DNA from 3 places in the Shewanella rhizosphaerae genome. Region 2 is predicted to be linked to each of the others. Evidence: predicted binding sites of a transcription regulator. Region 2 holds the regulator's gene; each other region holds the start of a gene.

Region 1 (10,960 bases), 270 kb from region 2:
GAGTTCATTAATGGCGACAATCTGGATCTGATCCCGTTTGCCTGACTCATAGAGAGCACGAAGAATCGAGCGACCGATACGGCCATAACCATTAATAGCAACTTTAATCATTAAGTGCTTCTACTCCTAACACCGTCCTGAGATAGGCTTTCTTGATGCGACAACGGCCTATCGTTATCGATAAGCCGAGTCATCATGGCATAGAGCAACTGCTTGCCCTATGCCCTTTTGCAGGCGCTAGGCCTTAGAGAATAGCGCTTGCCTTAGCAACCACATTCTCAACGGTGAAGCCGAAGTGCTTCATCAGCGCGCCGCCTGGAGCAGACTCACCGAAGGTGGTCATGCCAACGATGGCGCCGTCGAAACCGACATACTTGTGCCAGTAATCGACGTGAGCCGCTTCGATGGCCACACGCTTGGTGACTGACTTAGGCAGTACAGACTCTTTGTAGTCGGCGTCTTGCGCGTCAAACACATCGGTAGATGGCATAGAGACCACGCGTACCGCCTTACCTTGCTCGGTCAGTGCCTTAGCCGAATCCAGTGCCAGCTGCACCTCACTACCGGTTGCGATCAGGATAAGATCTGGCGTACCGGCGCAATCTTGCAACACATAAGCACCCTTGGCGATGTTAGCCAGTTGCTCTTCGCTGCGTGGCTGTGCAGGCAGACCCTGACGGCTGAATACCAGTGAAGTCGGTGCCTGACGACGCTCGATAGCCATCTTCCAAGCTACGGCAGTTTCTGCCGCATCACATGGACGCCATACCATCATGTTTGGTGTCATGCGCAGGTTAGCCAGCTGCTCAACCGGTTGGTGAGTCGGGCCATCTTCACCCTGACCGATAGAGTCGTGGGTGTAAACGAAAATGTTTTGAATGCCCATCAGCGCAGACATACGTACCGCGTTACGCGCATATTCCATGAACATCATGAAGGTCGCGCCATAGTTGATGAAACCACCGTGCAGCGACACACCGTTCATGATGCCGCTCATACCGAACTCACGCACACCGTAGTAGATGTAGTTACCGGCAGGATCTTCCTGGATGCCCTTAGAACCAGACCATAGGGTCAGGTTAGAACCGGCCAGGTCAGCCGAGCCGCCGAGCAGTTCAGGCAGGATAGCGCCGAAGGCCGCGATAGCATTTTGTGATGCCTTACGGCTGGCGATGTTCTCGCCCTTCTCTTGACACTCTTTGATGAAGGCCTGTGCCTTCTCTTCGAAATCGGCTGGCAGTTCACCAGTGATCACGCGGCGCTTATATTCAGCAGCCAGTTCTGGGTAAGCGGCTTCATAGGCAGCAAGCTTCTCGTTCCAGCTAGATTCGTTGGCCGCGCCCACTTCTTTGGCATCCCAACCCGCGTAAACGTCTGCAGGGATCTCAAATGGACCGTGCTCCCAACCTAGGAACTCACGAGCCGCCGCAATTTCGGCATCGCCCAGTGGCGCGCCGTGACAGTCGTGACTGCCAGACTTGTTTGGTGAACCGAAACCGATAATGGTCTTGCAGCAGATCATGGTTGGTTTGTCGGTGACTGACTTGGCTTCTGCGATTGCTTTGCGGATAGCATCGCTGTCGTGGCCATCGACACCGGCAATCACATGCCAGCCGTAAGATTCGAAACGCTTGGCGGTATCGTCGGTGAACCAGCCTTCGACGTGACCGTCGATAGAGATGCCGTTGTCATCCCAGAAGGCAATCAGCTTGCCAAGACCTAGGGTACCCGCCAGTGAACAGGCCTCGTGAGAGATGCCTTCCATCAGACAGCCGTCACCCAGGAAGCAGTAGGTGTAGTGGTCAACGATATCGTGGCCGGGACGGTTAAATTGCGCCGCCAGAGTCTTCTCGGCAATCGCCATACCTACGGCGTTGCTGATACCCGCGCCCAGTGGACCTGTAGTGGTTTCAACACCTGGGGTGTAACCATACTCAGGGTGACCCGGCGTCTTAGAGTGCAGCTGACGGAAGTTCTTCAGCTCATCCATCGGCAGTGCATAACCCGTCAGGTGAAGCAGAGAGTAAATCAGCATAGAGCCGTGGCCGTTTGAAAGGATGAAACGGTCGCGGTCGACCCACTCTGGATTGTTCGGGTTGTGCTTCAGGAAATCATTCCACAACACTTCGGCGATATCGGCCATTCCCAATGGCGCACCTGGGTGACCAGAGTTGGCTTTCTGAACGGCATCCATACTTAACACACGGATAGCGTTTGCGAGTTCTTTACGAGATGACATGCTCTCTCCTGCTGATTTGAATGTTGGGGATTTTGCGGGCCGATTTTGCGGGCAACAATGGGGGCATATTTTCCCCTACTCGTGGATGGGACGCAAATAAAATTCGCCCTTTAGCTTAGATTAAATCCATCTAGACGCGAAAAAGTGCACCTCAGTGACACTCAAGATGACCCCAGGCAAAACCTCACCTCGCCGCTTAAACTTCTCCGTCGCCCTCACCAAAATTTGCGAGCACAAGACTGAGCAGGCAGACCCGACTCACCGCGATCGTCATCAGACTGGCCTAAGCGATCCTTTGGCAATAAAAAATAGCGGCCTTATAACAACAATAAAAATCCAACATTAACAATATTTTAAGTTGTACTTTTATTTAAACTCATCCGAAGCATTAGAATATTTACCCGGTTTTACTCCACAATTTTCATCGAAAAGGGTGTTATCCGATCTGATTTCCACTAAAATGGCCGTCTAGATGTAGATACTTCTACACATTCGAATTGTTTAAAGACGAGATTTTTCCATTATGGCAAAGCACTTGTTTACCTCTGAGTCGGTCTCAGAAGGTCATCCAGATAAAATCGCCGATCAAATTTCTGATGCGGTACTCGACGCGATCTTAGAGCAAGATCCTAAGGCACGTGTGGCGTGCGAAACATACGTCAAAACCGGCATGGTGATGGTAGGTGGTGAGGTGACCACTTCTGCATGGGTCGATATTGAAGAGCTAACCCGTAAGACGGTTCGCGAGATCGGCTACACCCACTCAGACATGGGCTTCGATGCCGACTCTTGTGCGGTACTCAACGCCATTGGTAAGCAGTCTCCAGACATCAACCAGGGTGTCGATCGCGCCGATCCTAAAGAGCAAGGCGCCGGCGACCAGGGCCTGATGTTCGGTTACGCCAGCAACGAAACTGACGTCCTCATGCCTGCCCCGATCACCTATGCCCACGCATTGGTGAAGCGTCAGTCAGAAGTGCGTAAAGACAACACCCTGCCTTGGTTACGTCCAGATGCCAAGAGCCAGGTGACCTTCGCCTATGAAGACAACAAGATCGTCGGCATCGACGCCGTGGTGCTCTCTACCCAGCACTGCGACAGCGTCAGCCAATCTGATCTGATCGAAGGCGTGATGGAAACCATCATCAAGCCTGTGCTACCGGCACAGTGGTTGAACAAGGACACCAAGTTCTTCATCAACCCAACCGGCCGTTTCGTTATCGGTGGTCCTATGGGTGACTGTGGTCTGACGGGTCGTAAGATCATCGTCGACACCTACGGCGGCATGGCTCGTCACGGCGGCGGTGCATTCTCGGGTAAAGACCCATCAAAAGTTGACCGCAGCGCGGCCTATGCGGCCCGTTATGTGGCGAAGAACATAGTGGCTGCCGGTCTGGCGGATCGCTGTGAGATTCAGGTGTCTTACGCTATCGGTGTGGCCGAGCCAACCTCTATCAGCGTAGAGACCTTCGGCACAGGCAAGGTCTCTGAAGAAGTGCTTATCGGCCTGGTTCGTCAACACTTCGATCTGCGCCCTTATGGCCTGACCGAAATGCTCGACCTGGCACGTCCTATCTACAAGGCAACTGCGGCTTACGGTCACTTCGGTCGTAACGAGTTCCCTTGGGAGCGCACCGACAAGGCTGAAGCCCTGCGCGCAGACGCTAAGCTATAAGCTTGGTTATGCCAGTCAGCAAAAAGCCGCCCTTTGGCGGCTTTTTTGTATCTTGGTCAATGAGATATATTAGTTGCGACTAGAGATCTCATTGCCAGTAGAGAATCGCTTCTCAAGATAGAGGCTCACCATGCTGAAGAGCATGATGCCGACCCCATCGGCCATTAGGTCATAGCCATCGAAGGTGCGACTGGGAAAATACTGCTGACTGCACTCCTCGATGATCACCACAATCGCCACCACCACAGCCCCCAGATAGGGTCTCATTCCCCAACACGACTGCTGCCCTAAAGAAAGTCGCCCGAAAGAGACGCGCCTGAAGTTGCTGCCAACATTGGCAAACAGGGTCAATGTACCAAACAGCAGCATATGCCCCAGCTTATCGCCATAGGGCATCGCATGGGCCAGCTCAAACAAGGGGTTAGTGCGCCCGGCATCGGCGCTGACGATCAGCCAGACCAGGAAACCACTAAATAACACGCCCAGCAGGGCAAAGGCTCTCACCATCACAAACGACTCATCCTTGATATCTTCATTCCATTTCTCTGATGCAACTTCATCAGTCTCGGCTAACAATGATCGAAATGGGCATACTGCATGCACATGAAACTCAGCTGCTGCGCATTTAACAGTGGCACCTCGACCTTGTTAGCCGTCGCCAACTGCGCCTCAGATGGCTGCGTCATAGGCCGTATCTCGGCGCTATAGGCATTACTAAAGCCACAATCAAACCAGTGCCCATCACAATTCGCGACATAGATGGCGCGCGGCTCACCGCTGAGCTCGAGACACTCACAGTTAAGCGCCGCTTGGTCCGCCAAGGCTTTGAGCAGCTTGAAGTTATCCAGGGCGCTAAGGCTGACGCCAGCATAGGGCTCAAACAGCTCGGCGAGACGTGTCGGGAGGCCTTGCATCTTGCTCTCGGCCATCTTGCTCTCATTCATGTCACTCTCGGTATTATTGCTCGTCATAAGGTCGCCCTCCCCTAGATAGCGCCTGAAGTATCGGCCGCCAGCAGATAGTAACCGCGGCCATCGAACTCGAAGAAGTCCAGCACCTGCATGTTCCCCTTCTGGGTGTGGGCGGCGAAGGAACGTTCGTTCTCTTCGGCGATAAAGGTAACCATGTAGGAATATTGAGGTGCCACCTCTTTCTTGAGCTCAGACACTAACTCAAAGAACAAGCCAGACCCCCTCTGGGACGGCGCTATCCAGATGGGACCATACTGACAGCTGTTGGCTTTATTGATTATACCCGAGCCAGTTTCAAAACGATCGGTCTCGAGTCGCTTCAGGAGATAACGATACAGGGGCCAGTTACCGAAGAAAGGCCAGCGACCGGCGATCACATAACCCGCGATCTCACCGCCGACGTCGGCCAGCAACAACCAATGATTCTGGATCAGCTCATCTAACTGCTGGCGACTAAAACTCTGGCCCGTCATCATGCCGCCGCGCTGATCTGGGGCAAGCTCGGCCTCCCACTGGTTCGCTTCCAGGGCGGCGATGGCATCTAGGTCGGCGCGGGTTGCCAGACGGATCACCATGACGGACTCACTATGCTGTGAAGAAACAAGAATATCCCCTTAAATCTTCGGGTTATTTGCAAAATAGCTAATCGACTACCACACTTAACACACCTGAAACACCAATAGGTTAGAGCCGATCATGCTGCCGGAAAACATTCACACAGGTGTGAGTATACTTGAAAACGATAACGCGCAAATCAACTTAGTCAGGTGGATGCATCAGTGCGAGCTGATGAAACGCTATTTCGAAGCCGATGTCGCCTTTGTCGCCCAGCAGACGGACCTGGGTTTTGAGATCATCGTCAGCTCCATCAACGATACCCGCAGGTTTCTTTCCGGCACCCTGTATAACGAGAAATTCGAACTCTTCACCCGCCTGTCCAACAGTCAGCCCGAAGGGGTCAACCTGGATCTGAGTCGGGAATCCAACGCCGAACTCCCCAAAGATCTCGCCACCGCCAGCAGCATGCTGTCCAGGCCGATCCTCTGGCCCGACGGCACTGTATTCGGCTGTCTGTGTGTGATCAATCCCGCCAACAAGGAGACCGCCAGCACCAACGCCTTCATGCTGGAACCCTTCCAGATCTTGCTGCAACAGGACCTGGCACTCCTGTGTCAGAGCCAGCGCATCGAATCACTGTCGATGCGGGATCGCGACACAGGCATGCTCAATCACTATGGCTTCATCATGATGGCGCCGCGACAGCTCAACCTCGGCCGTCGCTTCGGTGCCCATGCCGGCATCCTCTTCTTCGAGCTCTACCCCAATCCGCCGCTGATCGACGAGATAGAGGACAAGCATATCCGCCTGCTGGGCAACATCATTCAGGACACCATACGCACCGCCGACATAGCCGCCCACTACAGCCACAGCCAGTTCGTGGTACTGGTGTTTGTGGATACCGAGCGGGATCTCAACCACATCAGCCACAGGGTCGAGAAACTGCTGCTACAACAAAACGATCGCCTCAAATTGGATTCGGGCCACTCCTTCTTCGCCCCCGACTCCTCGGCCAAGCTGGCGCCCATGCTGGAGAAGGCCAAGCAGCAACTCAAGTCTCAGCAGAAAGATGATGAAATTGAGACTGAGGCCTAATGCTAGAGGCTGGCGCTAGAAACTGGCATTAGAGACAGGCGTTAGAAGTTAACTTCGAAAAACGAAAAAACAGATTTTGCTCGCAAAATTGAAAATTTACATTCTCACAACATATGATTTTTGAGTATGATGTAAACACTTTGTGTCGTCAGTCTTTCGGCTGACCCACCTTATCTAGCGAGTTATGCAATTTAATAATAACAATAAGCGAGCACTACTATGCTATTAGAATGCGCCGATACCAGCCTTTGGCTTAGGGAAGCCGACCATCCCGCCATTACCCTGCCGCGTTGGCAGCAACAAGTTGATCTACTTAATGAATTTTATCAGGCTCAGGCCAGTGTGGTGCTGCAGTTTATCGACGGCGAGTATCAGGTGGTCTGTAGTCGTCAGCACACGGATCTCAATCTCTATGCCGGTACTCAGTTTCATGATGCCAGCCTCACCCAGGCCCTCAAGAACCACACCGCCTACGGCCTGCTGGATCTGACCAAGAGCCAAGATCCCAAGAGTCACCTGGCACGCTTTAACAGCCTGCTGGCCCTGCCCCTCTACTGGTCAGACGGTCAACCCTTCGGTGTCATGCTGATCTGCGACAGCCAGCGCAGTAAACACTTCCAGCGACTCCTGCCCCTGATGGAAAACGCCAAGGCGCTGATCCAGGCGGAGCTCAAGCACCTGTTTTTGATGCAGCAGATTCAGATGATGTCGGTACAGGACGATCTCACCTGTATGCTCAACCCCTATGGCTTCAACCTGATGGCGCCAAGACAGCTGAGCCTGAGTCGCCGCTTCGGCTCCCATGCGGGTATCGTCCTGCTGCAGGACATGACAGCTTATAAGGGAGTGATGGAACAGAGTCAGGGACTGAGGCAGTTAGCCCGGGTGATACACCATAATATGCGTGACGCCGATGTCTCGGCGCGCATCGAAGATGGCCTGTTTGCCATACTGGCCTTCGTCGACAGTCAGGCCAATCTCGAATCTCTCACCAAGCGATTGCTCAAGCAGATCGCCAAGGAAGAGATCAAGGCGGAGATCGCCATAGGCGTGAGCTTCTTCACCCCCACCACACATCTTGCCATCGAGCCCATGGTGGAGGCGGCGAGACAGAATCTACATGCCAACCGAGAGCTGAAACAACAAGGCGGCGTAAAGGCCTAGGGCGAGTTAAGCCTTAAGTTTTGCGCTAGCTCTCGCGCTGGCTCTCGCACTCAGGTGCGTCTTGGCTCTGATCCTGCGCCTTTGCCCATTGAAAAAAGAGCACTATGGGGAAAGGCGACATCATCACCAGCCCCAGGCCTATCAGGCTTGAAACCAAGAGTATCCCCTGGATCTGCTCGGTCCAGGAGGTCAGGCCATAGATCCCAAGGCCGGCGAGCACCATGGCGAGTCCCAACCAGTGGGCCAGTTTTAATCCTGTCATCATAGCTTCGTCTTTCCCCTTTCAGCAGAGCTTGTCGTCGGCACAGTTTGTCGTCAGCCTAGTTTGTCGTCGAAGCAGCTGGGCCAACAGTGGAAACAGCTTACCATGAACAAAATATCATGGAAAAACCCCGAATAAGGCTTTTTAATTAGGCGTAAGCTTGTCAAAATATCAGTCTCACAGAATTGGAAGTTTCCCCATGTTTAAGAAGTTTATGTTTATCGCCGGTACCTTGCTCGGCTTATCTGCCTGTCAAAGCGCATCCCTCACAGGCGGCGAGGATCTGAATATTTTAGGTAGCTGGCATATCGAGGCCGCCCAGGGTAAAGCCGTCATCGACTACAGCCCGGCCCAGCTGGTGTTTGCCGAAGATGGCGCATTGAGCGGCAACAACAGTTGTAACCAGTTCTTCGGCCAGTATCAGTTAGACGGTCAGGCCCTAACCCTCTCCCCCGCCGGTAGCACGATGAAAGCCTGTGTCGACGCCCTGATGCAGCAGGAGCGCAATGTCATGCAGGCCATGTCTCAGGTCACCCAGGTCAAGCTGGTCAAAGGCAAGTTGCTGCTCAGCGACGCCGATGGCGAAACCCAGCTGGTCCTCAGCAAGCAGTAAGCGCTATTGCCGACACAAAAAAACCGCCTGATTGGCGGTTTTTTTTATGTCTAAAACTCGGCTTAGCTGTTTAAAACTAGCTATTTAACACTAGCTATCCAGGCGCTCTGCCAGTATCTGGCTCTGCTCGGCGTCGGCGTTGTAGTGCTCGAGATCCAGCTCATCTTCAGACTTGGCGATCACTGTGGTCGCCACCAGATCCCCGGACACGTTCACTACGGTACGCGCCATATCCAAGATACGGTCGATACCCGCGATGATCGCCACCCCTTCCAGCGGCAGGCCAACAGTGGTCAGTACTAGGGTCAGCATCACCAGACCCGCCCCCGGCACCCCGGCGGTGCCGATTGAGGCCAGGGTCGCGGTGAGAATGATGGTGATATAGTCGACCCAGGTGAGGTCGATCCCAAAAGCCTGGGCAACAAACAGCGCCGTGACCCCCTGATACAGGGCGGTGCCATCCATGTTGATGGTGGTACCCAGGGGCAGCACGAAGCTTGAGATCTTCTTATTGATCCCTAAGGATTCGCTGGCGCACTTCATGCTGGCAGGCAGGGTGCCGGCGCTGCTCGAGGTGGTATAGGCCACCGCCAGTGCGTTGCTGATCCCCTTGAAGAACTGCATAGGGTTGAGCTTGGCCACGAAGGTGAGCACCAGGCTGTAGAAACCTATGATATGCAGGGCGCAGCCGATATAAACCGCCAAAATCACCTTGATCAGCGGCATCAACATATCCATGCCATATTCACCGGCTACCCAGGCCATCAAGCCAAATACCCCATATGGCGCCAGCTTCATCACCATATCGGTCAGCTTATACATGGCCTCGGCCAGGCTCTCGAACACCTTGATGGCCGGCTTACCATGGTCGCCGATCAACACCAAGGCAATACCCAGGGCCACCGCGAAGACGATCACCTGCAGGATCTGCCCGCTGGCCAGCGCCGCAATAGGATTGGTTGGCACTATGTTGATCAGTGTCTCCATGATAGAAGGCACCTCTTTCACCGCGTTGTGACTCTCAGCCGAGGTCATCGCCAGTCCGGCGCCGGGTTGCATGATATGACCCACGGCCAGACCGAGCGTGATGGCGATTGAGGTAGTGCCCAGATAGAAGGCGAAAGATTTAAAACCGATGCGGCCCATCTTGGCGGTGTCCTGCATAGAGGTCACCCCCACGATCAGGGAACAGAACACCAAGGGGACAATCAGCATCTTGATAGTGTTGACAAAAAGCGTACCTATTGGTTTAAGCAGCACCGCCTGTTCGCCCAGGCCCAGGCCGGCGCAGATACCCAGCAGCATACCGATAAGGATTTGTAGCCACAGGGGCACAGACATCCAGCCAGACCAGGCACGGCCCAGCCAAGAAGAGGTTTGTTGACGCATCATTAATAACCTTGAATCGCGAGAGTGGTTTCGTCCTGCCGCCCTATGACAGAGGAGCCTGTCGCAACGGAGCAAGTAGCAACGCAGCTGACAGCAGACGCAAATGGGACGGGGATAATATCAGATAAACCTGGAGTAAGCTGTGATTCATATCAAGAGAGGCCCCATCAGGCCTCGAAGTAGGCAGACTCCTGTTTGGCATCGACCCTGAAGGTATGCAGGGCCGCAGGGGGTTGTTCGCGCTCGATGAGGTGGCTCCAGTAGGCGTCGTCGAAGCCATGAAACAGCCTCTCCGCCTTGCCCTGGGACTTTAGGATAAGGTGCCACCAGACCAGGCCCCAGAGACCTAGGGTAACCAGGGTCAGCAGAAAATGCAGCAGATGATTTACCGCCTCCTGCTCCCGGCCAAGCGCCAAGCTATCACGCTGATTTTGATTGAGTTTAGTAAGATCATTCTGGTCATAATCACTCATCGCCTCACCCCATAGACACTTAGCACTCCCTTCTTCAAAGCATAGCAGAGTTAGACTTTAGTCTAAGGAGCAATCGAAAAAATTCTGCCTTTGCTTGGCCATGAAGCGTGCTAGAGTATGGCCAAATTTAAGGAGGCGATAATGCAAATAAGAAAAGGCCAACAATCGGATCTCACCGCACTGGTGCAGTTTAATCAGGCCATGGCCAATGAAACCGAGGGGCTCAGCCTAGATCAACAAACCCTCACTCTAGGCGTACAGACGCTGCTTGAAAACCCCGCACGCGGCTTCTACCTGGTCGCCGAGGAAGCCGGCGAAATCTTGGGTTCCCTCATGGTCACTTTCGAATGGAGCGACTGGCGCGCCAAGGACTACTACTGGATCCAGAGCGTCTATATCCGCCCGCAGAATCGTCGCCAGGGGATCTATGGCAAGCTGTATGAGGCGGTTAAACAGATAGCCGAGGACAATGGCGGCGCCGCCAGCTTCAGACTCTATGTGGAGCAGGAGAATCATAAGGC
Region 2 (10,960 bases):
ATACATATCAATCTCCTTATTGGCTGTGGTCAATCATAGAAGAAAAACCACACCAGGACTATTGATAATAGCTACAAAAAAGCCCCACCTATCGAGGCGGGGCTAGACGTCTATCCTGGCTAACGAAATGCTATTTACCGGGTCTTACGCCAAGGGTATGGCAGATGGCATAGGTTAATTCGGCGCGGTTCAGGGTATAGAAGTGGAAGTCTTTCACCCCTTCACGAGACAGCACCTTGACCATGTCGATGGCCACGTTGGCCCCTACCATCTGGCGGGTCGACGGGTCATCGTCTAGCCCCTCAAACTGCCTATGCAGCCAGCTTGGGATAGACACATTGGTCATGCCGGCGAAGCGTTTCAGCTGAGTAAAGTTGGTCACAGGCAGTATGCCCGGCACTATCTCCACATCGATACCAGCGGCCACGCAGCGGTCTCTGAATCTCAGATAAGATTCCACATCGAAGAAGAACTGGGTGATGGCGCGGTTGGCCCCCGCATCTATCTTCTTCTTGAGGTTGATCAGATCCGCCTGGGCATTGGGCGCATCCGGGTGCACCTCAGGATAGGCCGCCACCGAGATATCGAAGTCGGCCACAGATTTGAGCAGACGCACCAGGTCGTTGGCAAAACGGGTCGGCTTAGGACTGCCCGCGGGTAGATCGCCACGCAGTGCAACTATGTCACGTATACCCGAGTTCCAGTAATGCTTTGCCAGCTCGACCAGCTCTTCATCGCTGGCATCGACCAAGGTCAGATGGGGCGCCGCCACCAGATCTGTCTCCTTCTGAATACGCTCGATCACCCCGTGGGTACGATCGCGCACGCCAGAGTTGGCACCATAGGTTACCGAGACAAACTTAGGCTTGAGCGGCTCCAGGCGTCTGATGGAGTTCCACAGAATGGTTTCCATCTCGGGGGTGGCCGGTGGGAAAAACTCGAATGACACATTGATATCACCATTAAGCTCAGACAAGCTTTGATTCAATGAATTGGCGTGTTGTGCGTGATGAAAAGCCATCTTAATTCCCTCAGACCTAGAGCAAAAAATATTTTAGACGTTTGGACGTCTATATGTCCATATACTAGAGAAACTCAGAGTGATGTCAAGCCCAAAAACTGACTCAATAAAAAACAATCTGTTTATAAGATAGTCCGAAAGTGAAACGGCAGGCACAGGCAGGCCTATCTCACCAATTCATCCGGCGAAATGTACTGAAAGAGAGATATAAAGAAAAAGAGAAAAAGCTATAAAAAAGGCCGATGCACGCATCGACCCTTTAAATTACTCTTGCAGGAGATCCCGGCAGATCTGCGCCAGATCCGACTGCACCGCAGCAGCCGTCACCTCGCGCCCGGCGCCCGGGCCACGTATGATCAGCGGATTGTCCTGATAGAAATCGCTGCGAATGACGAAGACATTATCGCCCGGCGTCAAATTGGCATACGGGTGGCTCCTATCGACCCACTGGATTCCCACCTTGGCCTTGAGTTGGCCCTGGTCTGAATCCAATGACGCCACATACCTGAGCACCTTGTTCTGCTCGGCCGCTGCCTGATACTGCTGCAACATCTCGCCATCGAGCTCCGCCATACGCTTGATGAAATCATCCAGCGGGATCTCGGCCAGCTTAGTCGGCACCAGAGACTCCAGCTCGATATCGTCCAGCTCTATGTCGTAACCTATCTCACGGGCCAAGATCAGCAACTTGCGCTGCATGTCCCGGCCGGAGAGGTCGTCGCGGGGATCCGGCTCGGTAATACCCAGCCCCTTAGCCTCCAGCACCAGCTCGGAGAAGGGTTTCTTGGCATCATAGTGCTCGAACAGCCAGCATAGGGTGCCGGAGAAGATGCCGCCGACCGCCTCTATGCTGTCACCGCTGTTATGCAGATCGTTCAGCGCATGTTGCACCGGCAGGCCCGCACCACAGCTGGCGTTATAACGCCAGAACAGACGACGATTGCCCAGCTGCTGCTTCAGCTCCTGATAGAAGGCCAGCGGCCCAGAACCCGCCAGCTTGTTGGCGCTGACGATATGAATGCCGCGAGCAAAAAACTCGGGATATTGCAGGGTGAGATCGGCGCTAGCGCTGATATCCAGGGCGATCAACTCATCGCAATTTAGTGCCTGCAACTGCTCGAACAGATGGGTGTACTGCCAGCCGGTGCCGCGCTCCTCAAAGGCCTGTTGCCAGCTGCTTAAGTCAATATCTGTCTCACTCAGCAGCGCCTTCTTGGAACTCAAGAGTCCTACCAGCTCGACGCTGACCTCAAGCTCCTTATTGAGCACGGGGCGGGCACGTTTGAAGAGATCGATCCAGGCTTCGCCTATGTTGCCTATGCCCAGCAGCAGGACACCGATACGCTTGCGCGGACCGGCGCAGCGTCTGTGCACCTTCTGGGTCAACAGGTTTACCTGCGCCTTAGGCACCAGGGTCACCAGGCTAAGGCCATCATTACACAGAGGATGCGCCTCACGGCTCAACAGACGCGAGAAGCCGCGGCGATAGAGGCTGGCATCGGCGCTCACCAGGGCCACCAAGCCGAGATCGTCGCGCAGCTGTAACTCATCGATTCCCAGCTCGCTGCGCTTGGCCTCGAAGATCGCCTGGGCCTGCTTCTGATTCTCATGGGTAAAGGCCAGCTCGGCGCGGCCGTGGGCCAACGACCAATAGGCCAGTGGCGTCAGGCCAGCCTGGGCAAAACAGGCCAGCAACTGCGGTAACTCGACCCCTATGGTCAGACTAAACAGACTGACGCTGGAGAGGCTGGTCACCACAGGGGCACTGGCCGACGAGCTCTTAGGGGCGATCAGGGTAAAATCTGTATGGGGGGCGTAGCTTGAACGCACCGCCAGGCTGACTTCGGTGTCGAACAGTGGCTGCAGAGTGCGGTTATGCAGCACGGGAGAGCCAAGGTGCGCCAGGCGGTTCGCCTCGGTGAGCGACATGCTCTTAAGCAACTTGGCATCGTTAATTCGGTTCGGGTCGGCGTTAAATACGCCTTCCACATCTGTCCAGATGGTGACACGTTCGATATCCGCCAGGCTAGCCAGTAAGGTGGCGCTAAAATCTGAGCCGTTACGGCCCAGCAGCAGGGTATCGCCCTGCTCGTTGGCGCAGATAAAACCGGTGATCACCAGACGCTCTTGAGGATGGGCCTCGAGCAGCGCCTGCACCTTCTGGCGCGACTCGCCAAGGCGGATCTGCGGTACGGCGCCTTCATCGGCGACCAGTAGGGTGCGGGCATCGACATCGGTCGCCGCCACGCCAGACTCGCGCAACAGCGCCGCCAGCAGACGGGAAGACCAGCGCTCGCCGAAACTTACTACCTGGTTGCGTTGATAATCGTTGAGCTCATCGAGCGACAACAGGCTGGTCAGCTGCGACTTGTCGGTGGCCAGTCGCTCTCTCAGGCTACGGGCCTGCTCGTTGGAGAGCAGCTGCTCGATTAGATTCTGCTGGTAACTCACCAGCACCTGTAACTCTTCCTGCCACAGCTGATCTGTGTCGCACAGCTCCAGCAGGCGATATAGGAAATTGGTACTCTTGCCCGCGGCCGACACTACGATAAGATCATCGCTGTGGCCATGGGTCAGTAAAATGTGGGCGACGCGGCGGTAACAATCTGCATCCGCTAAACTAGAACCACCAAACTTATGCAAATGACAACGTGTCATTATCTGCTCCTCAAACCCTTTAACTACTTACCGCGATAGCCGCTTCTAAACCCGCAAGAATATCTGCCACCAGATCCTCGCCATCTTCTATGCCCACTGACAAACGGATCAGGGTATCTTTCACGCCCGCCTCACGGCGCGCCTCTGGGTCCATGGCTCTGTGGGTCATGGTCGCGGGAACCGCCACCAGACTCTCTACGCCTCCCAGACTCTCGGCTACCGAGAAGTATTGTAACGCATCTAAAAAGGCAACGAGTGCCGATTCGCCACCTTTTAGCTCAAAACTCAGCATAGCGCCGAAGCCCTTCTGCTGTCTGGCCGCAATTTCATGGCCTGGATGCTCGGCAAGCCCCGGATAATACACTTTTTCCACCGCCTTGTGGTCACAAAGCAGTGCCAATACCTTCTGAGCGTTGGCTTGGTGTTCACGAATGCGCACCGCCAGGGTTCTCAGCCCCCTCAGGGTCAGGTAGCTGTCGAAGGCTGACCCCGTCAGACCTAGGGTGTTCGACCACCAGTGCAGCAGCTCGCCCACCTCAGGGGCTTTGGCCACCACGGCGCCGCCCACCACATCGCTGTGACCATTGATATATTTGGTGGTGGAGTGCACCACGATATCGGCCCCCAGCAACAGTGGCTGTTGTAACACAGGAGAGAGGAAGGTGTTGTCCACCACCACCTGAGCACCCACCTTGTGGCTCGCCTGGGCGATGGCCTCTATATCGACTACTCGCAGCAGCGGGTTAGAGGGGGTCTCAAGCCACACCATCTTGGGTGACTGGCTCAGCGCCTGCTCGAGCGCGGCATCATCGGTTTGATCCACCACCAATAGCTTAAAAGCGCCCTTCTTGGCCAGGTTGGTGAAGAGGCGATAGCTGCCGCCATAGCAATCGTGAGGCACCACCAACAGATCCTCTGGGCCCAGCAGGCTAGTCACCAGTGTGATGGCGGCCATGCCGGTACAGGTCACCACGCCGGTCGCCCCTTGTTCCAGTTCGGCAATCGCATCACCGAGAATAGAGCGGGTCGGATTACCTGAGCGGCTGTAATCGAATGCCCGCGGCTGTTGATGCCCTTCAAACGAGTAGTTTGTCGACAGATAGATAGGCGGCACCACGGCACCGTGCTGAGTGTCTGACTCTATGCCTCGTCGTACGGCGGCGGTGGCTAGTTTACGCGCTGTCATCTTCAACTCCTCAAATTGGATCTGGGCAGGCACCTCGGCAAAAGAGATGTCTGGACGTCTAAATGTACCTAAGCCGATAGTGAGCGTCAACAACTTTTGGACGTTTAGACGTCCAAACATTTAGAAATCTATTTGCATTTGCCAAAAATTCGAGGCAATAATTTGACTGTAATTTGTAAGGGTTTAAAATCTGCACCGAATTTTAGAATTTACAGGTGAGTCAATGACTGAGTGGAATGGCGATTATATCAGCCCCTATGCTGAACATGGTAAGAAGAATGAGCAGGTAAAGAAGATCACTGTCTCTATTCCTCTTAAGGTGCTTAAGGTGTTAACCGACGAGCGCACCCGGCGCCAGGTCAACAACTTGCGTCACGCCACTAACAGCGAGCTGCTGTGCGAGGCTTTCCTGCACGCCTACACCGGTCAACCACTCCCCCAAGACGATGACCTGTCTAAAGACAAGCCAGATAGCATCCCAGCCGAAGTCAAACGTCTGATGACCGAGATGGGCATAGAGTGGGAAGAGATGGAGTAATCCACTCACACACGAATCGATAGAGGGATCGCTAGGCGGTCCCTCTTTTAGTTTTCAACCTTAGCCTGGAACATTGCAGTGCCTGCACTTCCGCTCGATCCTCATATTCTGGCGCTAGCCTCGCTTATCGTCTTCGTCGGCGCCCTCACCCAGAGCCTGATCGGTTTCGGCATGGCGGTCGTCGCCGCGCCCCTGCTCTACCTTATCGAGCCATCTCTGGTGCCTGCGCCCGTGATCCTGATGGGCTTCTCTATCGCCCTTCTAACCCTGATCCGTGAGCGTGGCGCCCTGGAATTCAACGGCCTGCAATATGCCTTACTGGGACGCATCCCCGGCGGACTGATCGGCGCCGGCCTGCTCATGGTCGCGCCCCAGGACGTGCTCGGCATGACCATCGCCATCATCGTTGCCATCGCCGTACTGCTGAGCCTGATGCGGCTCAACCTGGTGGTCAACCGCCGCAGCCTGTTTATCGCCGGCGTGATCTCGGGGATCTTTGGCAACATCGCCGCTATCGGCGGACCGCCGCTGGCCATACTGCTCTCGGGTAAAGATGCCAAGCAGTTTCGCGCGGCCCTGTCGGCCTTCTTCATCTTCAGCTCCACCATCGCCATAGTGATCCTAGGGCTTACGGGTCTACTGACCCTGCATCACTTCTACTGCTCGGCGCTGCTGCTCCCCTCTGTGCTGCTGGGTTACCTGATGGCCAATCGCCTGGTGGGACGCATAGACAAGAATAGGACCCGCATCATGACGCTGGTGCTCTGTAGCCTGAGCGCCATCTTGCTGGCCGCCAAGTCCTTAAGTGCCCTGCTCTAACACCTAGGCTCAAGAGAAGGCCGGCATCATAGCCGGCCTTATTGTTTCTAAAAAACCTATCTCTAGAAATGATAGGAGGTCTGAATCACCCCGCCCACGGCGTCATCTGTGCCCACCAGGCCGGTGAGATCCAGATTAAAGGAGCGGCCTATGGTAAAGCCTGTACCCAAGGTATAGAGGTTGCTACTGGTATCTTTCATATCGTGGCGATAGCCGACACGCAGGGCCAGCCAATCGGTCGCCCTCATCTCGCCGCCCAAACGCCAATACTGGGTCTCTCCTATCTCATCGAATCGCTTATGACCATTAAGATCCACATCTGTCGTCAGGCTGAAGTTATCCCAATCATAGGCCACACCTAAGGTATAGAGAGCCTCGACACGGTAGATAAACTTGCGCCCCATCGCCTCGACGGTGTCCAGCTTCTGGCTCACCAGGTTACGTCCCGACAGGCCTATGGTCATGCGTTCGAGTGGCTGAATGGCCACGCCGATATCCAGGTTTGCCACGGTATCGTCGTTGCGGTATTTGTTGTCGTCGAAATCATCGGCGTCAAAGTTGTTGGCGCTGACCACATAGTTATAGGTGTCGATACGCTGAAGCTTGGGCGAGATACCCACGGCGACCGGCATATTGACGATCGACAGCGGGAAGCTAAGGGCCACACCAAGATCTGAGATGGCACCGGCCACCACGGCCCCCTGTGAATCCAGATCGGTAACCGCAGGCGGATTGTTAGGGTCAAGATTGGTCAGGGCGTCTATGTCGCTGTCCTCGATCACCGCCACGCTCACCGCATCGATATAGGTCTTGTAAAAGATCGACATAGGCATGCGCTTGGTCGGTAAAACCACGGAAAAACCTAGCCCCACGCTGCCATAGGCATTTTCACCATCGAGGGACTTGAGATCGGCGACCAGCATGTCGCGGTAATTGGTGATCCCAGTGACGTCGCTGGCATTGATGGCCGCCTCCAGACCGTCATAGGAGGCCTGCAGGGCGTCGAACTTATCGGTCAGGTTATCGATATTGGCTGCCTCGGCGCCCAGCACGGGCAACATCACCGCGCCGCCGGAATACTTGGGGGCATGAATGGCTAACAGGGCGGGATTGATAAAGGCGGCACCTTCGCGGTTAGAGGCCGCGACCCCGGTTCCGCCCATGGCATCACTACGGGCCTCGTTGTAGAGGGAGGCGGCAGATACCAATGAGGCACTACCAGACAATAACACTGCGATGACCAAGCTAAGGTATTTCATCTCATTCACCCCGTTCATTATTTTTGTTCTCGCTCAGGAATCTACCCGAGTCGTCTTTAAAGATAGACTAAGACGGCTAAAAAGTGCTCTCAAAACAGCTCGATCAGACACTTTTTTTTAAATCATTTCGCCGCCCCTTCCCATTGCCAGAGAAACCTGCCGATTCGGTTCGCCACTCAGCCCGTTAAAACAGGCCCATTTGCAATACAAAAACAAGCAAAAATACCTATTTAGAGAGAGCTGAAATAATAAAGTGTGATCTAACTAGGTAGTTTCTCCCCGAGAGCAAGATCACAAGATAGCAAAACCTTAAAAACAAAAATCATTAAATTTCATTGCATTACACCTTGTTCATTAGATTTTTATCCATGATATTTTTATCAATTAGATTTTTTTCATGAAGGTGATCAACATCAAATTTACAACTACCCCCTTTTGGTAAATTTTCCAACAAGAAACAAGCATTTTGTTTCAGGTTAATAAATCGCTCAGAGTAGCGGTTAAGGAAAATGATGATGAAAAACGTTGCCAAAATAGCTACATGCTTACTCCTCGCCTTCACCGTAGGCGGACAAGTCTACGCCGTCGACGGTGGTAACCCTAAGAAAGGGAAACATCTTTATAAAAAAGAGTGCAAAGCCTGCCACAGCAAGGGCGATGCCGCCGGTGAACTCACGCCCATGAGCAAGACCATGAGCCAGTGGGATCGCTTCTTCAAGCGCGACATGCACAGCGCCCAACCAGACGTATTTAAAAAGCTCTCCGACAAAGAACGCCTTGATATCCAGCAGTTCTTATACGACCACGCGGCCGACTCAGATCAGCCACAGACTTGCGGTTAACCACAGATTTCGTAATCGAAGCGCTCATTCACCGCTCCCGATGAGCGCCTAAGGAGAGATTCACATGCGTACTCTACTGTCTATATTGATCGCTAACGCTCTGGCTATGTCAGGCTCAGTCTATGCCGCCGATAGCGATGCGCAAAAAATAGCCGAACTTAAACAACAACTTGCCGATCTCACCGAAGAGATCGATCAGATCAACAGCCGCGTCGATAAGAACGAGCGCCACACCGCTCTCGACCGATTAGAGATCACTGGCGATTTCCGTACCAAGGCCCATTCATTGCACTACCAAAATGTCACCTGGAACCCTGCAATCAAGGTGGACTTCAACGATTTTGGTGCTAAAGCCATGTCTGGTGCCTTTGGTATGCCTAACGATCCCAACTCCCCCCTGGGACAGATGATGGCGGCCAATCCGGATCTTGCCGCCGCCTTCCAGAGCGGCATGCTACAAGGCGTGATGCCTTACGTGCTGGCCCCCAAGACCACCCAAGATATCAACAACGACATCTTCTATACCACGCGTCTGCGACTCAACCTCAAGGCCAAGGTATGGGATAACGTCAGCTTCGCCGGCCGTCTCAGCATGTACAAAAACTGGGGCGACTCCACAGGTGTTCAAGTCTTCGACTCATGGCGCTCCTTCACCATGGACGGCACCAACAGTGGTAACACCAGCGGCGACTGGCTCAGGGTAGAACGCGCCTACTTCGACTGGAAGAACATAGGTGGCAGCAACACCTACCTCTCTATCGGTCGTCGTCCATCTACCTATGGCCCACCAACCCAATATCGTGAAAACGAGAAACGCGGCGGTACACCATCGGGTCACCTAGTTAACTTCAACTTCGATGGTCTAACTCTGGGTTACAAGCTGGGTGAGATCACCGGCATCGAAGGTCAGGTAGTGCGCTTCTGTTACGGCCAGGGCTTCGAGTCACAGTGGGGCAATGGTGAGATGTTTGGCGATATCGTCACCAAAGACACCCACCTAGGCGGCTTTAACATAGATGCCATCAACGACGGTAACCACTTCCTGCAATTCACCCTGTTTGGCGCCAAAGATATCAACGATGGCTTCAAGGGCACCATGGCCTTCCCAACACAGCTAGCGGGAATCTTTGCCCCCACCATGTATCAGGACATGCAGAAGTTCAGCAACTTCAACTTCCAGACCCGAGTACAGCCTAGCGGCGTGATCGGCGACATGTACCTGGGCGGCATCGGCTACGCCTACGAGAGCGATGAAGACTTCAAGGCCTTCGCCTCTTTCGGTTGGACCCGCGCCGAAGGCAACGGTAATGCCGGTATGTTTGGTGGCATGCTCAGCGATGCGGTATTCGAAGCACAGCTCAATGCCGACGGCAGCGAGATCATCATGATGCCAAGCGCCGCCGATGAGAACGACACCAAAGATGGTTACGGTATCTATGTGGGTATTCAGATCCCAGCGCCTTACGGCAAGTTCGGCCTCGAGTATAACTATGGTTCCAAGTACTGGACCCCATTTACTCAGGCACAAGACGATCCTATCGGCAGCAAGCTGGCTACCCGTGGTCATGTGGCCGAGGCCTACTATATGTTTGATATCAACCCAAGAATGTTTATCAAACTCGCTGGTCTCTACTACGACTACGAATATACCGGCAGTGGCACTCCGGTGGGCGCCCCACAAAAAGTGGATGATGTGATCGCTGGCTCTGCCTTCTCCATGTTGCCAGTAGTCGATACCGCCTATGACATCAATGCCTCACTCGTCGTCAACTTCTAACTAAGCTATCTCCCCCGGCCTAGGCCGGGGGTAGGGAACAGACAATGAAACACACACATTCTCTCACGGCGATGTTTGCTGCAGGGATCTTCGGCTTGGCCAGCCTCAATGCCATCGCCGAAAACCCGCATAAGGAAGCCATTCAGGGACCCTTTACCCAGGGCTCTCAGGTGACCGAGCAGTGCATCGAATGCCATGAAGATCACGCCAAAGACTTTATGAAGTCGTCTCACTGGACCTGGGAGCTAGAACAGAAGCTGCCCGGACGCACGGTAAAACGGGGTAAGAAGAACGCCATCAACAACTTCTGTACTTCTATCGCCGGTAACGAGCCTAGATGTACCAGCTGTCACGCAGGCTATGGCTGGAAAGACAACAACTTCGACTTTAGCGACATGACCAAGGTCGACTGCCTGGTGTGTCACGACACCACAGGTACCTATGTCAAAGACCCTGCCGGTGCCGGCGAGGCCCTGGCTAAGGTCAACCTGGAACGTGTGGCACAAAATGTCGGCATGCCGGTACGTGACAACTGTGGCTCTTGCCACTTCTACGGTGGCGGCGGCGACGCGGTGAAGCATGGGGATCTCGACTCCTCCATGGCCTATCCCGACAAGGCCACCGACGTACACATGGACAGCGATGGCAATGACTTCCAGTGCCAGACCTGTCATACCACCCAGCAACACCAGATCACTGGTAATGCCATGGGCGTATCGCCAGGCGGTGAGAACGATATCGGCTGTGAAAACTGCCACGATAGCGCGCCACATGCCAACAAGCGCCTCAACACCCATACGGCCAGCGTCGCCTGTCAGACCTGCCATATTCCTTTCTTCGCCCGTAACGAACCGACCAAG
Region 3 (10,960 bases), 1.6 Mb from region 2:
CTGCCACAGCCCTACAAGAAGCTGGTATACGGCTACTGGGCGCTCACCGAGAGCATAGCTACCGACGCCGTGGATAGCCTGCATCATATGGAAGGGGTGAACATCAATCCCGATGAGGTGCAGACCCTGGCGCTGTTTAGCGTGTTTGGCGAGATCATCGCCCTGACCGCCTTCGCCTACCTGAATGCCGAGTCGGAGCAGTCGTTCCCGCTCTCTATCATCAAGTCGCTGATCGATAATCAGAAGCAGACGCTGACCCTTGAGGCATTCGAGTCATTAGGCCTGGATGAGGAACTCAGAGAAGAGTTTATGATCGCCCATAACCTACGTCAGACTCGCAATCCAGACTCTCCGGGTCTGGTGCTGCGCAGAGTGCTATCCATGCGCAATCAACTGCTCAACCCGCTCTAGGGCCTGTTGACCTTTTACGTTCATTTTTGCAGCATTCTGTATCGATTTTATACAAGGCAGAGTGATTGTAATCTAGTGAGCTACATCAATGAGCGATAACGCAGTAGAAAAATGATACAGACGCTGCCCGCAGGGTTCGTCTTGAGCACGTTCAACTCTTTGTTACTCGGCTTTTATATAGAATAACTATATCTCAAGCCTCGAGCCGCGATTTGAACATGCTCAATTAGAACAAAATTTGTTCTCAAAAGGCCAACAGGCCCTAGGGCCTTCGACCTGATAAAAGAAAACCTGCCGAGTGCAGGTTTTTTTGTGCCTTAATTTTAGCTTTTCTGAAATTGCGCCTTTAGTGCCCCTGACGCTCCAGCCCCTCAGAGGTCACCAGATTGAGCCACTGCTGGGCGAGGCGCGCGCTGCTGCCGTTGCTGCGATAGGCGCCAAACAGTGGGCGTCTGAGCCCTTCTGATCCCAGTTTTACCGCCTTGAGCGACAGACCATGAGCCTCGTTGATCGACCAACTCGGCAGGGCGGCAACCCCATCTTTGCAGGCGATGCGTTGCAGCAACATGGCGGTGAGATCGCAGCGGATCTGCTTGGCAACCGGCACGCCCGCAGGCTCCATGAAGTGGCGATAGATATCCAGCCTGTCTAGTGGCACTGGGTAGGTGAGCAGGGTCTGATCCTTAAGCTGCGCCGCCGTGACATAGGGGAGCTCGGCCAGCGGATGATCCGCGGCGACCAGGAGTTTGACCTCGAAATCGAACAGGTGTTGATAGGCGATATCATGGTCGGGAATAGGGTCTGAGGTGAGCACCACATCCAGCTGTCCCTGTTTGAGCGCGGTTAGCGAGTCGAACAGGTGGCGGCTCGAGAGCTCCAAGTTGGTGTGGGGAAAGCTGGCATTAAACTGCTCGATCACCGGCATCAGCCAACGAAAACAGCTGTGGCATTCGATACCGACATAGAGATCTCTCGCCTCGCTGCCCAGGCCATTCTTGAGATCGATTTCGGTTTCTATCACCTTAGGCAAGATTTCCTCGGCCAGATTGAGCAACCGAGCGCCCTCCTGAGTAAAGGAGAGGGGTTTACTCTTACGCACGAAAATCGCCGAGTTGATGCGGGTCTCCAGTTCCTTGATCTGGTGGGATAAGGCCGACTGGGTGACAAAGCGCTTCTTGGCTGCGCCCGCGAGACTGCCGCTCTCTTTCAGGGCGACCAATGTACGTAAATGCCTAAGCTCTATCATTTTTACCTCACATGAATTTGGCTCATGTTGCTCGTGAAATCAATTCGATTGCGAGACAACAGACTAGCACAATAAACTTCTAGACGTCCAGACGCCTGTTTTAGTTTGTTGTGCAATTTCAGTTCTCAAACCTGTATTGCGATGACAGCGAAGGGCGCTAACCATGAATTTCGCTCATCTTAATGCAAAAGGTATACAATATGCAAACTCTAGATATCGCATCATTAGGCTTTCCCCGCATAGGTCGTCAACGGGAACTCAAATTCGCCCTGGAAAAATATTGGCGTGGCGAGATAGACCAGGAGCAGCTGCAATCGCTCGCCAGTGAACTGCGCAGAACCCATTGGCAGTGGCAGCAGGCGGCGGGGGTGAAGCAAGTGCCGGTTGGGGACTTTGCCTTCTACGATCAGGTGCTCACCCTGAGCGCCACCATCAATGCCATCCCGGCGCGCCATCGTAGCGGCGAGCAGGTGGATCTCGACACCCTGTTTCGAGTGGCCCGTGGCCGCGCCCCCACCGGGGAGGCGAGCCGCGCCGCCCAGATGAAGAAATACTTCAACACCAACTATCACTACATAGTGCCCGAGCTCACGGCGGGTCAGCGCTTCGAGATAGCCTATGAGCAGCTGTTCGACGAGGTGGCCGAGGCTAAATCCCTGGGGCATCAGCCTAAGCCGGTATTGCTTGGCCCGGTCAGCTACCTCTATCTTGCCAAGTGCGAGGGCGAGCCCTTCGACAAGCTGAGCCTGCTGCCCAACTTGCTCGAGGCCTACCAAGCGATTCTGGCGCGATTTGCCGACCAGGGCGTGACCTGGGTGCAGCTCGACGAGCCTATCTTGGCGCTGGAGCTAGATGATGACTGGCTGGCGGCCTTCGAGCCGGCATACAAAGAACTCAGTGGCCAGGGGGTTAAGCTGCTACTGGCCAGCTACTATGGCTCTGTGGCCCATCATCATGATTTGATTAAGGAGCTCGTAGTCGATGGCCTGCATCTGGATCTGGTGAGCGATGCCGAGCAGCTCACCCTGTTTGGCGCCAGCCTTAAGCCGACGCAGGTGCTCAGCCTTGGGGTGATCAACGGCCGCAACGTGTGGGCGGCGGATCTCGATATCTTGGCCGAGCGTTTGCGCGCTGTGGTGGCAGATCTTGGAGAGCAGATCTGGCTGGCGCATTCCTGTTCGCTTCTGCATGTGCCCGTGGATCTGGAGAGCGAAACCGAGCTGGCGCCAGAGCTCGCCAATCAACTCAGCTTTGCCAAGCAGAAACTCGACGAGCTGGCGGCGCTGCGCACCTTGTTGCTTGCCCCACAGAGCGAGGCGGCCCAGGCGATAGTGGCGCGCTGTGAGGCGAGGCGTCAGGCCCGTGAGCAGGCGGCCAACCCTGAGGTGCAGGCGAGGCTCAAGGCCCTAACGCCTGAGGATTTCAATCGTCCTAGCGGTTTTGGCGAGCGTCGCCAAAAGCAACAGGCCCGTTTTCGTCTGCCGCTGCTGCCTACCACCACCATTGGATCCTTCCCACAGACGCCGGCCATTCGCGGCCTGCGCAGTCGCTGGCGTAAGGGCGAGCTGACCGAGCAGGCCTATGTGGCGCAGCTCGAGGCGGTGACCCGGGACAGCATAGCACGTCAGCTTAAGTTGGGGATCGACGTCCTGGTCCATGGCGAGGCCGAGCGCAACGACATGGTGGAGTATTTCGGCGAGCAGCTCGACGGGGTAGGCTTTACGCAGTTTGCCTGGGTGCAGAGCTACGGCTCACGCTGCGTCAAGCCGCCGCTCATCTATGGCGATGTGTCACGTCGTCAGCCGATGACGCTCGCCTGGGCAAGCTTCGCCCAGAGCCTGACCGACAGGCCGGTGAAGGGGATGTTGACCGGCCCGGTCACCATACTGCATTGGTCCTTCGCCCGGGAAGATATCGGCCGCGAGCAGATCGCCAATCAACTTGCCCTGGCGATCCGCGACGAGGTAGCCGACCTGCAGGCGGCGGGTATCGGCATCATACAGATAGATGAACCGGCGTTTCGTGAAGGTCTGCCACTGAAAGCCAGTGACTGGCAGCATTACCTCGACTGGGCGGTGGCCGCCTTTAAACTCAGTGCGGCGGGCGCCGAGGATGAGACCCAGATCCACACCCACATGTGCTACAGCGAGTTCAACGCCACCATAGATGCCATCGCCGCCATGGACGCCGATGTGATCACCATAGAGACCTCGCGCTCGCATATGGAGCTGCTCAATGCCTTCGAGGACTTCGAGTATCCCAACGAGATAGGCCCGGGGGTGTATGACATCCATAGCCCGAACATTCCGACTGTGGAGCAGATGGTGGCATTGATTGAGAAGGCGGCGACCAAGATCCCTGTGGGACAGCTGTGGGTGAACCCAGACTGTGGCCTCAAGACGCGCACCTGGGATGAGGTGGAGCCTGCGCTGCAAAACATGGTGAAGGCGACTAAGGAGCTAAGACGCCGCCTGGGTTAGTCTCTTAAAATCCCCGTTTTTAGACTCAGGGTGACCAGCTTACTGGCCACCCTTTTTTGGGCTTATGTTTTGGGCTTAGCGCTTTTTTTGGGGTTTAGGGCGTTTGAACTTAGTGACTAGTCGCTAGTGAAAGCCTAGTGACCTGTGAGTGTCTCTCGCCGTTCTTGTAAGCGCTGCTCAAACAGCGCCTGTTCGGCCTCGCTAAAGCCTTGCTTGAGACTGGCTAAGCTGCTCTCCATCTCGCCCGTGGGCAAAAAATAGAACTGATCTTCCAGGGCGATCTGTGCCCAGACGGCGGCATCGACCCTCTGGCTCAGCTCGGCGCAGGCTTTATGCAGAGGCTTAAATGCCAGGTTCTCGCCGGCGAGTGCGGCGCGCTCCAGGAAGCTAATGGCCTCTCTCGGATGGCGTTTACCTTTATCGTCTTCATGGAGCAGACGCAGGCCGTGGGTCAGATCTATGCAGGCCTGCTGGGACTTCTCTATGGGATGCTCGGTGAGAAATGCTTGATACAGGTTCTCGGCCTGCTCCTTCTCATAGCTGCCCATCTTGGCACTTAATGTCTCGACCCGCTCAAGATGATAGGGCGCGGGATCCGTCGCCGCCAAACGATAGTAAGCCAGGGCCGTGGGGAGATGTCGACGGGTGCCAAGCCCCTCTTCGTGGGCATGACCCATAAGGAAGAGGGCGTCTGTCATCCATTGCTGGGCCAATGGCGTGAGCAGGGCGATCGCCTCAAGGTGACTGTCGTTGGCGCGTTTATGTTTGAGCAGTAGCTCCCCCAACAGGTAGGTGGCGCTATTGTTTTCCATGGCCATCGCCTGTCTTAGGCACTCCTCAGCCGTATCGATATCCTTAGGCAGATGTTTACCTTCCTGATAGAGGTGCGCCAGCTCGATGAGGGCAAACTCGTTGTCCTCTGCTTCCTCGCGCATCAGGCGCTCGGCCTCACGTGGCTCGGCCGGGCCGCCTTCTCCCCTAAGCAGCATCTGCGCCAGTTGGCTCTTGGCCAGAGGATCGCTGTCGGCAATGGCCGTGAGCAGGGCTCTGGCCCTGATGGGATCCGGCTTGCCATGGCGCGGTTCCAGCAGCACCTTGGCCAGATGGTATTTCGCTTCAGCATCACCCGCCTCGGCCGCAAGCTCGAGATAGTGCAGCGCTTTGCTGCCGTCGGGGTCGAGCAGTGGGCTCTCCTGATAGAGTCTGCCCAGTTCGCCTTGATGCTGGCTGTTGCCCTGATCGGCGCCAGGTTTCAGCATGGCTTCCAGTTCGTGACTGCCACCTTTTTGGCTTGGATGAAGCTTCAACTTGAGCATCTGGCGTTGAATCTGGGCAAATTGTTCATCCAGCTCGCCCGCTTGTTGAAACCAATGATTGGCCTTGTCTAAATCATATAGATGATGATCATCGAGGCTGTAGAGTTCACCCAGGAACTGCGCCGCGTGCGCCATCCCCATGGCGGCAGCGCGCTCCAGATAATCGAGGGCCTGGGCTTCCCGATCGCTGTGCAGCAATTGGTTGGCGAGAAAAATGACCTCATCCGGGCCGCCGGTGACTTCGATGGGCTGTTTGCTGCGCCAGTTTAAATAGACCAGCAGCAGGCTGATAAAGAGTAGGGCTAAGATTACCGAGAAAATAACGACTTGCATTGTGATCCTTCACATTATCTATGGCTGAATTGACGTGGCTTTTGGCCTTAGGCTTTTGGTCTTAGGCGATGGATTGTCCTAAATCGCTGGCAAGTGTGCACCTATTTATCTTGTTAAACAAGTCTTTACTGGCGGGAGCTTTGCCTTATTGTTTTGGTCTTAATAGAGTTGAGTGCCCCGCCCGCGATCGAATGGGACGGGCTGGGGGAGGCGGGCAGGTGAGTGTAACCTGTCACATTAAATCGGTGTCACGCCTGCGTAGGAGATGCCGGAGAGCCTTGCCATCTCGCTGTGCCAGGTGGCGAGATCCTCCAGGGTAAAGTCCTGCAGGCGCTGATGGCCACAGGCCCTGGCCATCACCTGCATCAGCTCGGTGGAGGCGCCCAGAAAGTTGGCCAGTTGCTGCGCCGACTTGTCTATGTTGAGGCGTTGGCGCAGATCGGCATTCTGAGTGGCGATACCCGCGGGGCAGTTGTTGGTGTTGCAGATGCGGGCGGCGACACAGCCTATCGATTGCATGGCACTGTTGGCCAGGGCAACGCCGTCGGCGCCTAGCGCCATCGCCTTGACGAAGTCCATGGGGAGCCTAAGGCCACCTGTGATGATGAGCGTCACCCGGCCGCTGGCACCTTGCTGATCCAGGTAGCGGCGGGCGCGAGCCAGGGCGGGGATGGTGGGCACGCTGATGTGGTCGCGAAAGATCTGCGGCGCAGCGCCTGTGCCGCCACCACGGCCGTCGAGTATGATGTAGTCGGCGCTGGCATCCAGGGCAAACTGAATGTCCCGTTCGATATGGTTGGCGCTGAGCTTAAAGCCGATAGGCACGCCGCCGCTGAGTTCACGTACCCTATCGGCGAAGCGTTTAAAGTCGGCCACAGAGTTGAGCTCCCTAAACCTTGGCGGCGAGATGGCATCTTGGCCCGCCGGAATGCCGCGGATCTCAGCTATCTTCCCCTGGTTCTTGCTGCCCGGCAGATGGCCGCCTGTGCCTGTCTTGGCGCCCTGGCCGCCTTTGAAGTGAAACGCCTGTATCTTGGCCATCAAGGCTTCCTGATAGCCAAATTGGGCGCTGGCCAGCTCGTAGAAGTAACGTGAGTTGGCCGCCTGCTCCTCGGGCAACATACCGCCCTCGCCGGAGCAGATCCCGGTACCCGCAAGTTCGGCCCCCTTGGCCAGGGCGACCTTGGCCTCTTCCGACAGGGCGCCGAAGCTCATGTCTGACACCAGCAGGGGGATCTTTAGCCTCAGGGGCTTTCTTGCCTCCGGGCCTATGACTAGCTCGGTATCGACTGCTTCCTCTTCGAACAGGGGCTTGCTGGCCATCTGGGCCGTCATGATCTGAATTTCATCCCAGCTGGGCAGCTGATATCTGGGCACCCCCATGGCGACCATGGGACCATGATGCCCGAGTGTCTTGAGTCCATCTCTAGCGAGCTGATGGATCAACTCGACGCCTGGCTCCTCTTTGGTCGCGACCGCCTTGGGAGCCTGGTTGCCATCTGTGGCGATCGCCTCGCGGCCCGGGCCCTCCTTGCCCACCTGTTCGGCGCTAAACTGTTTGTGGGTGCCGTCGCAGTAGGGGGCGTTGCCCGTGTGTTTACAGGCGCAAAGGTAGGCCTCGCCGCTTCGCTCGGCGGTAAAGGCCTTGGGGCTAAATCCCGTTCCCTTGTGGGAACCATCGCAGAAGGGCTGGCTGTTTGAGCGGCCGCAGACACAGAAATAGTATTCCTTTCCTTTGGTTAGCTCGACTTTTTTGGGCTTGTTATCGGCGATGACGGGTTTAACCATGGGAGCTCCTTAGGCTTGCTACGCGGCTGTTGTCTTTAGTCTAGGCGCTTTTGTGGCGGGTCGCCGCCTCGCGACCTTTTGTTAATCTCCTTCGTCATCGTCTCTCGATACTCGATGTGAGTGTTGACCCGGCGCGCCGAAAAATTCACACTCAATTGAATCAATTTGGCGATAATCAGGGTCTTATGTAAGGCGTTCTGACTTATGTCATGGGCAATAAAACAGACAGATCTAGTGAGCAAACGGGAGATTAAGTTGGCGAGGAGTAAGCGCGAAGCAACTAGACAATATGCCTTCGAAAGCGGCCTGACCCGGCGCGACTTTCTTGTGCGCAGCGGCGCCCTGGGCCTGCTGCTGGCGGCGAAGCCTGAGTTGAGCCTTGCCGGCGACGAAGGTTTCTCTCTCACCACGCGCCCCAAAGATTTCGACGTGATCAACCGCGCCGTCATAGAGAGCGTACAGCTGCACCTGTTTCCCGACGATGGTGATGGCCCTTCGGCTAAGGAGCTGAACGCCTATCGCTATCTGCTGTGGGCCATAGAAGATCCTGACAATCGCGCCGATGAGGACAGGCAGTTTATCTTGCAGGGGGCGGCCTGGTTGGAAGATTGGGCCGATACCCAGACAGGACGCAGCTTCCTGGTGCTGAGCTGGGATGAGCAGGAGGCGCTGCTAACAGCGATCGCCAAGAGCCGCGCAGGTGAAAACTGGCTTTCCCTGCTGCTCTATTACCTGATTGAGGCATTGATGTTAGATCCACTCTACGGCGGTAACCCGGATGAGATTGGCTGGCGTTGGCTCGAGCATCAGCCAGGCTTTCCACGGCCCGTGACGGGTAAGAGTTATCTGGATTTTTAAGTCGGGAAGACAGGTTACTTTTTACAGGACGCTTTAAATGGGATTAACAGTTAAGGGTGAGGCGCAGGCGCCGCAACAGTTTGAAGCGTGTATCGTCGGCAGCGGCGCGGGCGCCGGCCCCATCGCCTATGAACTGGCCAAGGCGGGGATTAAAGTTGCCGTGCTCGAGAAGGGCGACTGGTATACCGAGCAGGATTTCGTCAAAGATGAGCAGTTGCCGCGCCATAGGGTGTTTCGCTCTCAGTTCGATGAGGAGCGCCATGTGCTCGAGCTTCCCGACGGCGAGGGCGGCTGGCGCAGGGAGACCACGGCGCAGTTTTGGGGCGGCAATATCGTCGGCGGCGCCTCTAACTTCATGAGCGGCTATTTTCATCGCCTCAAGCCGAGTGACTTTCGCCTCGCCTCCACGTTCGGGGCTATCCCCGGGGCCAACACGGTAGATTGGCCCATCAGTTATGAGGAGCTCGAGCCTTATTATGCCAAGGTGGAGCAGATTGTCGGCGTCAGCGGCCGGGTGGTGAAGCATCCACAGTTAGAGCCGAGATCGACCCCAGACTTTCCCTTTCCGCCAACCGCCGAGCACCCCATAGCCGCGCGCTTTGATAAGGCCTGTCAGACACTTAGGCTACATCCTTTGCCCATGGCGCGAGCGATTCTGTCTCGCCCCTTTAAGCAGCGTCTGAGCTGCGAGTATTCCGGCTACTGCGGCAGCTATGGCTGCCACTCTGGCGCCAAGGGCAGTTCGCGGGCAGCGCTGCTAAACGATGCGGTGGCCAGCGGTAATTGTCGCATCATCACCCGGGCCAAGGTGTATCGCCTCAATACAGATGCCCAGGGAAGAGTGAGCTCTGCCGACTATTTCGATGCCAGTGGCCAAAGTCGGCGCATTATGGCCAAGATCTTTGTGGTCGCCTGCTACGCCATAGAGAGTACCCGCCTACTGCTGGCCAGCCCAGGGGAGAAACATCCCAAGGGGATAGGCAATCGCTTCGATCAGCTGGGTAAGAACCTGCACTGCTGCGCCGGGGGCACGGGCCATGGGGTGTTTAAGCTCGATAAGCTGCCTAAGGATACGGCCAGGGGGCTCAAGCAGCGTGGGCCCTTCTTTAACCGCGCCCTGCAGGACTGGTATCTGATCGACGACAAGACGGCGTTCGATAAACCGGTAAAGGGCGGCACCTTAGACTTCGTGTTTGACCCGCCATCGCCCACCAGTGAGGCGAATGCCCTCAAGTGGCAGCAGGGCAACCTGCTTTGGGGGACGCCGCTCAAGCAGAAACTCAAGACACACTTTACCCAGTCGCGGGACTTTAAGTTCGAGGTATTCTGTGACTGGCTGACCAATGACGACTGTTATGTCACCCTGGACGATGAGGAGCGAGACAAATGGGGCCAGCCGGTGGCCAAGGTGCGCGCCGGATTTCATCCACACGATCTTAAGGTGGCCCAGTACCTGGTCGACCGGGGCGTAGAGGTGATGAAGGCGATGGGCGCAGATGAGGCCTGGGGCAATGTGTTTAGCGATCCGACGGCCAATCTGGTGGCCGGTGGCTGTCGATTCGGTACGGATCCAAAGACCTCGGTGCTGAACTCTGATTGCCGGGTCCACGACTGTGGCAACCTGTATGTGACCGACGGCGCCTTTATGCCGAACGGCGGCAGTGTCACCCCGACTCTGACCATCTATGCCAACGCCTTTCGGGTGGCCGATAAGCTGCTGGCGAGGCTCGCGAGCGCCTCTGAGACTTCAACCTAAATGTAAATTATTCGCTTATTCCTCCTTTTAAGGGGCATTTGAGTGGCGATTACTGAACTCTGTGGCTAACTTCAATAGTCAGGAAAGGGAAGTAGATCGTTCATCATGCTTTAGAAAGGAGTTTCTATGCGCCATCTTAATTTCGTTGTTGCGGTAGCTTCACTCGTTATTGCACTGCCGTCGCTGGCTGCAACCCAGGCCAAGCCTGCGACGCCCCATACCCAGAAGGCCAATGCTGCGGTTCTCAAAGAATTGCCATTTCAAGATAAACAAGACTTTGAAAATGCCAAGCGGGGCTTTATGGCAAAGCCTGATGTCGTCACCATTAAAGACGCTAAGGGAAATGTTGTTTGGGATCTTGAGCAGTATAAAACCTATATTGCAGACGATAAGTCAGCACCTGATACGGTCAACCCCAGCCTATGGCGTAATGCCCAGCTTGGAATGCACCACGGGCTATATCAGGTGACAGAGGGGATCTATCAGATCCGTGGCTTCGATCTTACCAATATCACTTTCATCAAGGGGGATAAGGGCTGGATTGTTTTTGATCCGCTCATTTCACCTGAGACCGCTAAGGCGGCCCTCGATTTTATCAACCAGGAAGTCGGTACGCGTCCCGTGGTGGCGATTGTTTATAGCCATAGCCATATCGATCACTATGGCGGTGCTACAGGGCTGGTCAGCTTGGATGAGGTTGAGTCGGGCAAGGTGGCCATCATAGCCCCCGAGCATTTTACCGAGCATGCGGTATCGGAGAATGTGATCGCGG

Evidence for each region. The regulator MetJ, encoded in region 2, represses methionine synthesis genes. The targets are predictions, from matches to a motif close to TAGACGTCTAGACGTCTA.
Region 1: metK (methionine adenosyltransferase) is a predicted target of MetJ. The motif match lies at 2,701-2,718, and genes of this name have one in related genera.
Region 3: metE (5-methyltetrahydropteroyltriglutamate--homocysteine S-methyltransferase) is a predicted target of MetJ. The motif match lies at 1,730-1,747, and genes of this name have one in related genera.

The regions. Positions count from the first base shown of each region.
Region 1 covers NZ_CP080420.1:844,165-855,124, reverse strand. Annotated here, with positions in the region: gene epd (erythrose-4-phosphate dehydrogenase) at 1-111, opposite strand, end outside; gene tkt (transketolase) at 245-2,239, opposite strand; gene metK (methionine adenosyltransferase) at 2,763-3,914, shown strand; gene K0I63_RS03865 (VanZ family protein) at 3,984-4,421, opposite strand; gene K0I63_RS03860 (hypothetical protein) at 4,484-4,885, opposite strand; gene K0I63_RS03855 (GNAT family N-acetyltransferase) at 4,900-5,460, opposite strand; gene K0I63_RS03850 (nucleotidyl cyclase domain-containing protein) at 5,582-6,538, shown strand; gene K0I63_RS03845 (GGDEF domain-containing protein) at 6,758-7,702, shown strand; gene K0I63_RS03840 (hypothetical protein) at 7,728-7,967, opposite strand; gene K0I63_RS03835 (META domain-containing protein) at 8,164-8,577, shown strand; gene K0I63_RS03830 (dicarboxylate/amino acid:cation symporter) at 8,668-9,966, opposite strand; gene K0I63_RS03825 (DUF4234 domain-containing protein) at 10,134-10,439, opposite strand; gene K0I63_RS03820 (GNAT family N-acetyltransferase) at 10,581-10,960, shown strand, end outside.
Region 2 covers NZ_CP080420.1:577,549-588,508, reverse strand. Annotated here, with positions in the region: gene K0I63_RS02650 (c-type cytochrome) at 1-6, opposite strand, end outside; gene metF (methylenetetrahydrofolate reductase) at 131-1,021, opposite strand; gene K0I63_RS02640 (bifunctional aspartate kinase/homoserine dehydrogenase II) at 1,286-3,679, opposite strand; gene metB (cystathionine gamma-synthase) at 3,699-4,865, opposite strand; gene metJ (met regulon transcriptional regulator MetJ) at 5,089-5,403, shown strand; gene K0I63_RS02625 (sulfite exporter TauE/SafE family protein) at 5,482-6,222, shown strand; gene K0I63_RS02620 (conjugal transfer protein TraF) at 6,285-7,481, opposite strand; gene K0I63_RS02615 (c-type cytochrome) at 7,994-8,323, shown strand; gene K0I63_RS02610 (DUF3373 domain-containing protein) at 8,388-10,100, shown strand; gene K0I63_RS02605 (tetrathionate reductase family octaheme c-type cytochrome) at 10,145-10,960, shown strand, end outside.
Region 3 covers NZ_CP080420.1:3,544,109-3,555,068, reverse strand. Annotated here, with positions in the region: gene K0I63_RS15505 (HDOD domain-containing protein) at 1-411, shown strand, start outside; gene K0I63_RS15500 (LysR family transcriptional regulator) at 758-1,657, opposite strand; gene metE (5-methyltetrahydropteroyltriglutamate--homocysteine S-methyltransferase) at 1,858-4,137, shown strand; gene K0I63_RS15490 (tetratricopeptide repeat protein) at 4,272-5,786, opposite strand; gene K0I63_RS15485 (glutamate synthase-related protein) at 6,024-7,574, opposite strand; gene K0I63_RS15480 (gluconate 2-dehydrogenase subunit 3 family protein) at 7,779-8,432, shown strand; gene K0I63_RS15475 (GMC family oxidoreductase) at 8,470-10,188, shown strand; gene K0I63_RS15470 (alkyl/aryl-sulfatase) at 10,315-10,960, shown strand, end outside.